One region of the Tepidibacillus fermentans genome, then DNA from elsewhere that is predicted to be linked to it. Evidence: riboswitches for the same ligand, from Rfam matches in the RefSeq annotation. Region 1 holds a riboswitch; the other holds the start of a gene.
The links. A riboswitch is a leader RNA that binds a small molecule or an ion and turns the genes downstream of it on or off. The one in region 1 is predicted to bind FMN.

Region 2: linked by a shared signal. The riboswitch ahead of EDD72_RS06955 (ECF transporter S component) and the one ahead of ribD (bifunctional diaminohydroxyphosphoribosylaminopyrimidine deaminase/5-amino-6-(5-phosphoribosylamino)uracil reductase RibD) in region 1 are both predicted to bind FMN.

The regions. Positions count from the first base shown of each region.
Region 1 covers NZ_SMAB01000014.1:38,721-43,564, reverse strand. The annotation lists gene ilvA (threonine ammonia-lyase IlvA) at 1-224, shown strand, start outside; gene EDD72_RS09030 (DUF2225 domain-containing protein) at 398-1,090, shown strand; gene EDD72_RS09025 (EcsC family protein) at 1,116-1,835, shown strand; FMN riboswitch at 2,131-2,271, shown strand; gene ribD (bifunctional diaminohydroxyphosphoribosylaminopyrimidine deaminase/5-amino-6-(5-phosphoribosylamino)uracil reductase RibD) at 2,444-3,550, shown strand; gene ribE (riboflavin synthase) at 3,552-4,208, shown strand; gene EDD72_RS09010 (bifunctional 3,4-dihydroxy-2-butanone-4-phosphate synthase/GTP cyclohydrolase II) at 4,239-4,844, shown strand, end outside.
Region 2 covers NZ_SMAB01000008.1:86,274-91,117, forward strand. The annotation lists gene EDD72_RS06935 (class II fumarate hydratase) at 1-89, shown strand, start outside; gene EDD72_RS06940 (DUF421 domain-containing protein) at 203-1,012, shown strand; gene EDD72_RS06945 (DUF421 domain-containing protein) at 1,025-1,750, shown strand; gene EDD72_RS06950 (DUF4363 family protein) at 1,769-2,134, shown strand; FMN riboswitch at 2,198-2,333, shown strand; gene EDD72_RS06955 (ECF transporter S component) at 2,485-3,054, shown strand; gene bcp (thioredoxin-dependent thiol peroxidase) at 3,218-3,706, shown strand; gene EDD72_RS06965 (D-2-hydroxyacid dehydrogenase) at 3,918-4,844, shown strand, end outside.

The sequences.
Region 1 (4,844 bases):
CTGGTGCACTTCGAGAATTTATTGATGAAGTTTTAGGTGTAAATGATGACATTACACGGTTTGAATATACCAAAAAAAATAACAAAGATAATGGCCCTGCTTTAGTAGGAATTGAGTTAAAAAATAAAGAAGATTACCATGCTCTAATTGAACGAATGAATAATAAAGGTGTTTCTTATATTGAAATTAATAAGGATGAAAAATTATTTAACTTGTTAATTTGATTGTGTAACCTACATCTAATCAAAAAAGATAACACATTTGATACATAAAATCTTTACAAGATTATGGTATGATAAAATAAGAGAATCGAACTTATAAAAAATGAACCTTTCTATCATCAGAATAGATTGGTTTTTTCTTTTATTCGATCACTAACCGGAAAAGGAGTAGAGTGATGCCAACGAATGAGCTCTTTTTTGATAAGAAAATAAAATGCCTCTATTGTGATCATGAATTTACTACTCCTCGTATTCGTCAAAGGCAGATACGAATGATAAAACAGGATGCAGATTTTTGTCCATATTTTAAAGGGGAGAATCCTCTGTTTTATGAAGTAAATGTCTGTCCTCATTGCGGTTTTGCCTTTACTGATCGCTTTTCAGCCATTCTAGATAAAAAGCGGAAGAACCTTAAAGAACAGTATATTGATAAGATTAAAATTCCAAAAGCATGTGAAGAACGAACCATTGAATGTGCAATACGATTTTATAAACTGGCTCTATTTGCAGCTACGTTATTAGATCAAAGTCTGTTAATTCAAGCTAATCTTTGTATGAGAATTGCATGGTTGAACCGTTATCATAATAACGAACAAGAAGAGAAACGTTTCTTACGAAATGCGTTGGATATTTATCTTGAAGTATATCAACGAGAGAATTTGGATCGAATTGAGATGGATAAGTACTTATTGATTTACATGATTGGGGAGTTATATGGTCGCTTAGGAGAATATGAAAAGATGAGAAGGTGGTTTAGTATATTACTTTCTGATCAAATGACGACTCCTAAAGTTTTGGAAATAACACGAGAACGTTGGAGAGAATATAAAATGCAGCATGATTTAGAAGGAGATATTGAGAATCGGTAGATCGAGAAACTAAAGGAGATAAAAAATGTTCACATATGAGCAAAGAGTAAGGTTAGAATTAGAAGAATGGAAAAGAAAAATGACGAAAAAACCTAGTATTGTCAATCAATTAACAAAGGGAATCCAAGGTAAAATTAATCAATGGATGCCAGAACAAGTGCAGTCTTTTATTACGAAAAGCATCAAACATATGGTTCAAGGGGTTTTAATTGGTTCTGAATATATCACAAAAGAACCATTACTTCTTGACGTATCGCTAGAAGGGAGGGAAAGACGGGTCATTGAACGTTTAGATTTTTATAAAAAACTTGCAGCCGCTGAAGGCGCAGGCACTGGGGCAGGAGGCATCTTACTAGGTTTAGCTGATTTCCCTTTGTTGTTAGGAATCAAAATGAAATTTTTGTTTGACACGGCGGTTATCTATGGATTTGATATTAGCAAATACACGGAAAGGCTATATATCCTTTATCTTTTCCAACTAGCATTTTCAAATGATCAGCGAAGACGCGAGATCTACTACCTAATTAGGACTTGGGAAGAGACTATACAATTATTGCCTCGCCATTACGATGAGATGGATTGGAAGACGTTTCAACAAGAATATCGGGATTATTTAGATATTGCTAAGTTATTGCAATTGGTTCCTGGAATCGGTGCCGTCATTGGTGCATATGTGAATTATCAATTATTAGATACACTTGGAGAGACGGCAATGAATGGTTATCGGTTACGGATTTTGAATTAGGGATTGTAAAAAGAAATTCTTTATGTTTCATCTGCAGGTAATTGATCATAGAACTCTTACTTCTCTTCCTTGTAACACAACCCCTTTACAATCCATAAGACCAATTTACACCAAGGCAAATTACAAACCAAACGTTTTTCATTTCTTTTCATGAATTTTACCTTACAACTCGATCCATTGTAACATAACCACAGAAATAATTCTTTATTTTTTCTTAAAGAGTTGATTGAGTGAGAGTTTTTTATTGCAGAATTAGGACATATCTTGTACAATTGATTCAAAAATAGAAAATATGAAAGTCCTTCGGGGTTGGGTGTAATTCCCTACCGGCGGTGATCAATTATTTGTAGTCCGCGACCCAATGATCAACTGGTCATTGGTTGATTCGGTGAGATTCCGAAACCGACAGTTACAGTCTGGATGGGAGAAGGAAGTGGAACAATTGTCAATTGGTAGTTAATGGAATCTTTAGAGTTTTCATTTAATGAAGAACGTATAGCGAATTTTGGAACTTAACTGATTGTTTGTTTACCACTGTACATCAAACCCTGAAGCAACAGCTTTAGGGTTTTTTAATTTTTCGGAAGAGAAAGGAGGTTATCATCTTTATGAATGATCAGTATTATATGCAATTAGCGATAGATATGGCCCAAAGGACAAAAGGCCAGACTTCACCGAATCCAATAGTTGGAGCGGTTGTTGTGAATAACGGAAGAATTGTTGGATTGGGAACACATCTAAAAGCTGGGGAACCTCATGCTGAAATCCACGCCCTCAATATGGCGGGAGAAATGGCGAAAGGAAGCACTCTTTACGTAACCCTTGAACCATGTAGCCACTATGGTAAGACTCCACCTTGTGCTGAACGAATCATTAAAGAAAAAGTAAAAAGAGTAGTTATTTCCAATGTTGATCCCAATCCTCTTGTAGCGGGTAAAGGAATTGAACTCATGAAAAATGCTGGAATCGAGGTCGTTGTTGGGGTTTTAGAGAAAGAAGCAAAAAGATTAAACGAAACTTTTTATAAGTATATAACGAGTCAAAGACCATTTGTAACTGTAAAAACAGCAATGACTCTAGATGGCAAAATTGCAACCTTTACGGGAAACAGCCAATGGATTACTGGAGAAAAAGCTAGAAGATATGTACATCAGTTACGTCATGAACATGACGCAATTATGGTTGGAATTGGAACCGTGTTAAAAGACAATCCCTCTCTAACAGTAAGAATGGAACAACTAGGTATCCAACCAATTCGAGTCGTTATTGATACAACATTAAAAATTCCAATGGATTCAAAGCTGATTCTCGATCAACAAGCACCAACTTGGATTTTTACAACAGAACAAGCGTCGGAAGAAAAAGTAGAAAAATTAAAGGATATGGGAATTAAAGTCGTTCAAACAAAAGGCGATAAAGATGTTCCATTAAAAGAGGTGCTCCATTATTTAGGAAGAAATCAGATCACTTCTGTGCTAGTAGAAGGTGGTTCATCACTGGTCGGTCGCTTATTTGATGAACGATTAATTGATAAATATATTGCTTTTATCGCACCAAAATTAATTGGTGGTAGCAGTTCGCTAACAAGTATAGGTGGTAAAGGGATCGAAAATATGTCTGATGCGGTGCAATTAATTGATATTACAATTGAAAGATACGAAAATGACATATGTATTACAGGATACCCTTCTTATCAAGGGATGGAGGAAAAATAGTATGTTTACAGGATTGGTTGAAGAAGTAGGGATAATTAAAGCAATGAAACGTTCCGGAGATTCAATGGTTCTTACAATTGAAGCGAGGCAAATCCTTGAAGATGTATCAGTCGGTGATAGTATTGCCGTAAATGGAATTTGCTTAACTGTGACTAGTTATCAAGCTACTTCATTCACTGTGGATGTAATGCCAGAAACGATCTATAAAACCAACCTACGAGAATTAAAGGTTCATAGTTTCGTGAATTTAGAAAGAGCCATGACACCAAGTCGCCGATTTGGGGGTCACTTTGTAGCAGGACATGTAGATGGCATCGCTACTCTTATCGAGAAAAAAACAATCGATAATGCGGTCTACTTTACATTTGAAACGGAATCGTCGTTGTTGAAATATATGATTCCCAAGGGATCGATTGCAATAGATGGGATCAGTTTAACATTGGTCGATGTGTCAAGTCGCTCGTTTACCGTCTCCATTATTCCTCATACATTCCAACAAACGAATTTATCAACGAAACAAATTGGTCAATCGGTAAATATTGAAGTAGATATGATTGGTAAATTTGTTGAAAAATATGTCATGAATTTCTTGAATTATCGCGACCAAGTAAAACAAAAAATAACCGAATCATTTCTAAAAGAAAATGGGTTCCTATAAGGAACTTACCAATCAGGGGAGGAGATAGAAGTGTTTCACTCAATTGAAGAAGCCATTGAAGACTTGAAACAAGGCAAAATCATCATTGTGGTTGATGACGAAGATCGTGAAAATGAAGGTGATTTTCTTGTACTTGCGGAAAAAGCTACTCCCGAGACCATTAATTTTATGATTAAAGAAGGCCGAGGATTGGTTTGTGTGCCAATTACCGAAGAAAGAGCTCATCAATTAGATCTACCACAGATGGTACAACAAAATACTGATAACCACGGGACGGCTTTTACCGTATCTATTGACTTTAAAGATACGACAACAGGTATCTCTGCCTTTGAGCGAGCTAGAACAGTTCAAGCTTTGATCGACCAAAATGTAATATCAACGGACTTCCGTCGACCAGGCCATATCTTTCCACTTGTTGCCAAAGAAGGTGGAGTACTAAGACGAGCAGGTCATACCGAAGCAGCAGTTGATTTAGCGATTTTGGCAGGAGCATATCCAGCAGGTGTCATTTGTGAAGTGATTAAAGAGGATGGAACGATGGCACGAGTACCAGAATTACTCGAGATTGCAAAAAAATTCAACCTAAAAATAATCACGATTGCCGATCTTATTCATTATCGGAATCAAAGAGAAAAA
Region 2 (4,844 bases), on a different contig from region 1:
GGAAAACGATCAGAGAAGTCGTTCGTGAGGAAGGTATACTGTCAGAGGAACAGATTGATTACTATTTAGACGTGAAAAAGATGGTTTAATTTCATTCTTTTTTATTCATCTTACCCTTTTAGGAAGTTTGATCCTAAAGGGTATTTTTTTTGTAAAAAAACAAAATCTAAAAGTGATAAGAATAGAAGGAGGAACCTTTTTCATGGAATGGCTCAAAATCATTGGAATAAGCTTTACCATGATTTCGATTGGTTTTATTATCTTACGAGTGGTAGCAAAGAGGAATTTTAGCGAAATGTCTCCTTTTCATATTTTCCTCGTTCTCATGTTAACCAACATTCTTTCTGAACCGATTAAGACCGATCATTTTGCAGAAATTATTATTCCTACACTTGTGATCGTTTTCTCATTTTTTCTATATTCTTATTTACAAACATCAAATCGACTAAGTAAAGGGATTAAAGCAAAACCGATTGTCCTTGTTCGCCATGGAAATATCGATGAAAAAGCATTGAGTCAAGCGAAAATCACATTATCCGAAATGTTAGCAGAATTACGAGTAAAAGGTTATAGCCATGTTCAAGATGTAGAATTTGCCATATTGGAAGAAACGGGTAAACTAAGTGTTATTCCAAATTCAAGCAAAAGGCCTTTAACCCCTAGTGATATATCATATGTTCCTAGTTATGAAGGACTTCCTGTACCTCTAATTATGGACGGGGTTATTCTCTATGATAATCTTGCCAAGATCAAGATGTCACCGAAAGAATTACTCAATCGATTAAGTCTTCAAGGCTATGATCAACAAATGATAAAAACCATTTCTTTGGCAGTATTAGATGAAAGAAACAATCTCATCATCGATCAAAATGACGATACCAATCAAGGGAATATCGCTCAACAACAACAAACCATCTGGTCAAAAATCTATGAAGATATGCATGCACAGCGTAAATCGCCAGAAGAAAAAGATTTAGGAATTGTCGATGATTATATAAAACCAAAACCGTAGAGGTGATTTTTTATGGATGAAACTATCGTGTCGGTTGTTCGATCAATTATTGCCTTTATGACATTACTGATTTTCACAAGATTATTAGGAAAACAACAAGTTGGTCAACTTACAGCGTTTGAATATGTCGCTGGGATTACGATTGGATCCGCAGCTTCATCACTGAGTATCGATTTGTCCATTAAACCTTTTCCTCAATGGTTAGCATTAGCAACTTGGGTCATTCTTGTTTGGGGGTTACAAAAGATATCTTTAAAACAACGCTGGATAGCAAAAGTAATGGGGGATCAACCCACAATTTTGATTCAACATGGGAAGATTCTCGAAAAGAACCTTGAAAAATTACGATATCGTTATGATGAACTGATGTCACAACTGCGTGATAAAGATATTTTTGACATTACTCAGGTAGAATTCGCTTTATTAGAACCTAATGGAAATTTATCTGTCTTAAAAAAGGCAGAATATGAACCTATTACATCATCCGATCTACAAATCGTACCAAAACAAAATGGTTTAATGATTGAAGTGATTATGGATGGAGTTATTATCGATCAAAATTTAAAAAATGCGAATAAAACTGAAGAATGGTTGTTGCAACAACTACAAGCACAAGGGATCAAAGATTTAAAAGAGGTTAATTTCGCTGTGATTTTACCGAATGGACAATTATATGTTGACCGCTTCAAGGATAATCTAAAGGAAATTGATATTGGTGATTTTCATGGGCCATATTAAAGAAGGGGGGAATAATCATTGAGAAAGAAAGTTATTATATTGGGATCAACAGCGATTATTCTTTTATTTATCGCAATTATGGTTAGTGGTACCTTCTTAAAAAGGCCATTGACCAAAGATGATAATGTAATTGGGCAAGTGAATTTTATCGAAGCCTCTGTGAAGCAAAAGGATTGGCAACTTGCTAATGAACATTTAGAACAAGGCATAAAAGCATGGGAAAAAGTTAAAAATCGGATCCAATTTAGTGTAGAACGAGATTTTATTACTGAAATAGATAATAAATTGGCAACATTAAAAGGTGCAATCAAGGCAAAGGATGATAAAATGATTATTCTAACTACAGAAGAGTTAAAATTCGTTTGGCAGGAGCTTGGAAAATAATACTTTAATTTTTATTCGACTATATTATAATGAAATTTGAAAAATGAATATACGATACAAAGTATATTCCTTCAGGGCAGGGTGCAATTCCCGACCGGCGGTGATCTATTTCCTAAATAGTAAGCCCGCGAGCTATATATCAGCAGGATTTGGTGGAATTCCAGAGCCGACAGTAAAGTCTGGATGGGAGAAGGATGTCTAGATTGGTGTATGCCATTATAGGATAGAGTATGTTATTCTCTATTCTGTTTTAAGTAATTACTCTGCCCTTGGAGAGAATCCAAGGGTTTTTTTATACACCAATATATAAGGCATCTCATTAAAAAATATTTAATGAGAGGAGAAATAGTATGAACAAATCGAATCAAAAAAAGAGACCATTAAACCAGCTTGTATTTACTGCAATCATGGGAGGACTTGCATTTGTGATTATGTTTTTTGACTTTCCATTGCCCTTTATCCCCGCTGATTTTCTAAAGTTTGATTTTAGTGAGATTCCTGCGCTTATTACAGCTATCTTTTTTGGCTCTGCGGCAGGAGTGATGGTTGAATTCTTAAAAAATGTCTTGCACTTCATTATGAAAGGCGGAGGTGCGGTACCATTAGTTGGTGAATTGGCGAACTTTCTCGCAGGAACATTGTTTATCTTAGGAATGACATGGATCTTTAATAAATTTCGTACGAATACAGGACTATTCTTAGGTCTTTTACTTGGAAGTCTTTTAATGACGGTGATGATGTCTTTAGCAAACTATTTTGTGCTCTTGCCACTATACGGAATAAGTGGAGTGCAAAAACTACCATTGATCACCTCGGCGATCGTTCCTTTTAACCTTTTTAAAGGGGCCTTGATTACAATCGCGATGATGCCGATCTATGTATCCCTAAAATCAGTAGAACCAAGATTGCGATTACAGTGAAATTATAAATAATCCGGGGACTGACTCATAAGAATGTGATGGCTGATCCTTTACTTTTGGGTCAGCCCCGTTTTTTCTTCTAGGAGTTGAAATTTGCTTTAGGTTAACAAGCTTGATACAATGATAACACTGATAATGATATAGAAAAAAGGAGAGAGTTTTTATGGCTAAAACAGACGAAATCTTTACAATTGGACAAAAAGCACCGGATTTCACCCTTCCAGCAAGTAATGGTGAACAAGTAAGTTTGCATGATTTCAGGGGGAAATATGTCGTTCTTTATTTTTATCCCAAAGATAATACCCCTGGGTGTACAACAGAAGCTTGCTCCTTTCGCGATTATCATGAAGAATTTAAAGGTTTAAATGCAGTGATTCTTGGTGTAAGTCCTGACCCACTAAAGTCTCACGCCAAGTTTATTGAAAAATATCAACTTCCCTTTTTATTGCTATCTGATGAAAATCACAAAGTGGCCGAAGCCTATGGTGTTTGGAAATTGAAGAAAATGTATGGAAAAGAATATATGGGAATTGAACGCTCTACATTTATTATTGATCCTGAAGGTAATCTTGTTAATATTTATCGAAAAGTAAAAGTTAAAGGTCACGTTGAAGAAGCTTTAGAATTTATTAAAAACCAGATAAAGGGTTAAAAGAAAAAGCAAAAACCACTGTCTTAAGGCAGTGGTTTTTGCTTAAAACATTTTGGCGCAAATCAAATACAAGCTACAACAGCTTTGTCTATTCCAGTGCTTTGGTTGTTCGTGAGTCCAAAACGATTGTTTTCACGAAAAGGAAAAGGAATTTTTTGAATGTTTAAAGAAATAAAAAAATAAACTCTAGAATAAAGAAGAGGTGAATATCGTGAAAATCGTTTTCTCGGCTAAAATTAGCGAAAAACATCAAATCACATTGAAAGAACAGTTTCCAAATAGCGATTTTTATTTTTATGCAAATATAGATGAAGCAAAAAATGAGATTGCAAGTGCGGAAATTTTCGTAACCTATGGAGAAGATCTAAATGATGAAATCGTTCAAAATATGAATCAGCTAAAATGGATACATGTAGTGAGCGCTGGATTAGATAAGATGCCTTTTCAATCATTACAAGAAAGGAAGGTAATCGTTACCAATTCAAAAGGTATTCATCGAGTTCCAATGTCAGAGTATACAATGGCTGTTATTTTACAATTAGTGAGAAAAACGAATCAATTCTTTGAAAAGCAAAAAGAGGGTCTTTGGGATCGTACGATTCGTGTTTCTGAGGTTTATGGAAGTACAATTGGAATTATTGGGTTGGGAGCAATTGGCCTAGCGATTGCAGAAAAAGCAAAAATTTTTGGTATGACAGTGATTGGTACAAATACAGATGGTCGACCTATCCCAGGTATAGACAAAGTATACCCTTCATCTTCATTAAAAGAGGTACTTTCTAAGAGTGATTACGTCGTTGTTATTGTCCCTTTAACAGATCAAACTTATCGCATGATAGGACGAGAAGAATTATTGGCGATGAAAAGGTCAGCTTACTTAATTAATATCTCCCGAGGAGATGTCATTGACGAGCAGGGATTATTAGAAACATTACGAAATCGAGAAATTGCTGGGGCTGTTTTAGATGTTTTTTCTGAAGAACCGTTACCAAGCAATCATCCATTTTGGGGGTTAGATAATGTTATTATTACTCCCCATGTCTCGGGAAGATCGCCGAAATATATGGAACGAGCACTAGAAATATTCAAAAACAATTTTCTGTTTTATCTAAATCAGGATTTTTCACAAATGAAAAAT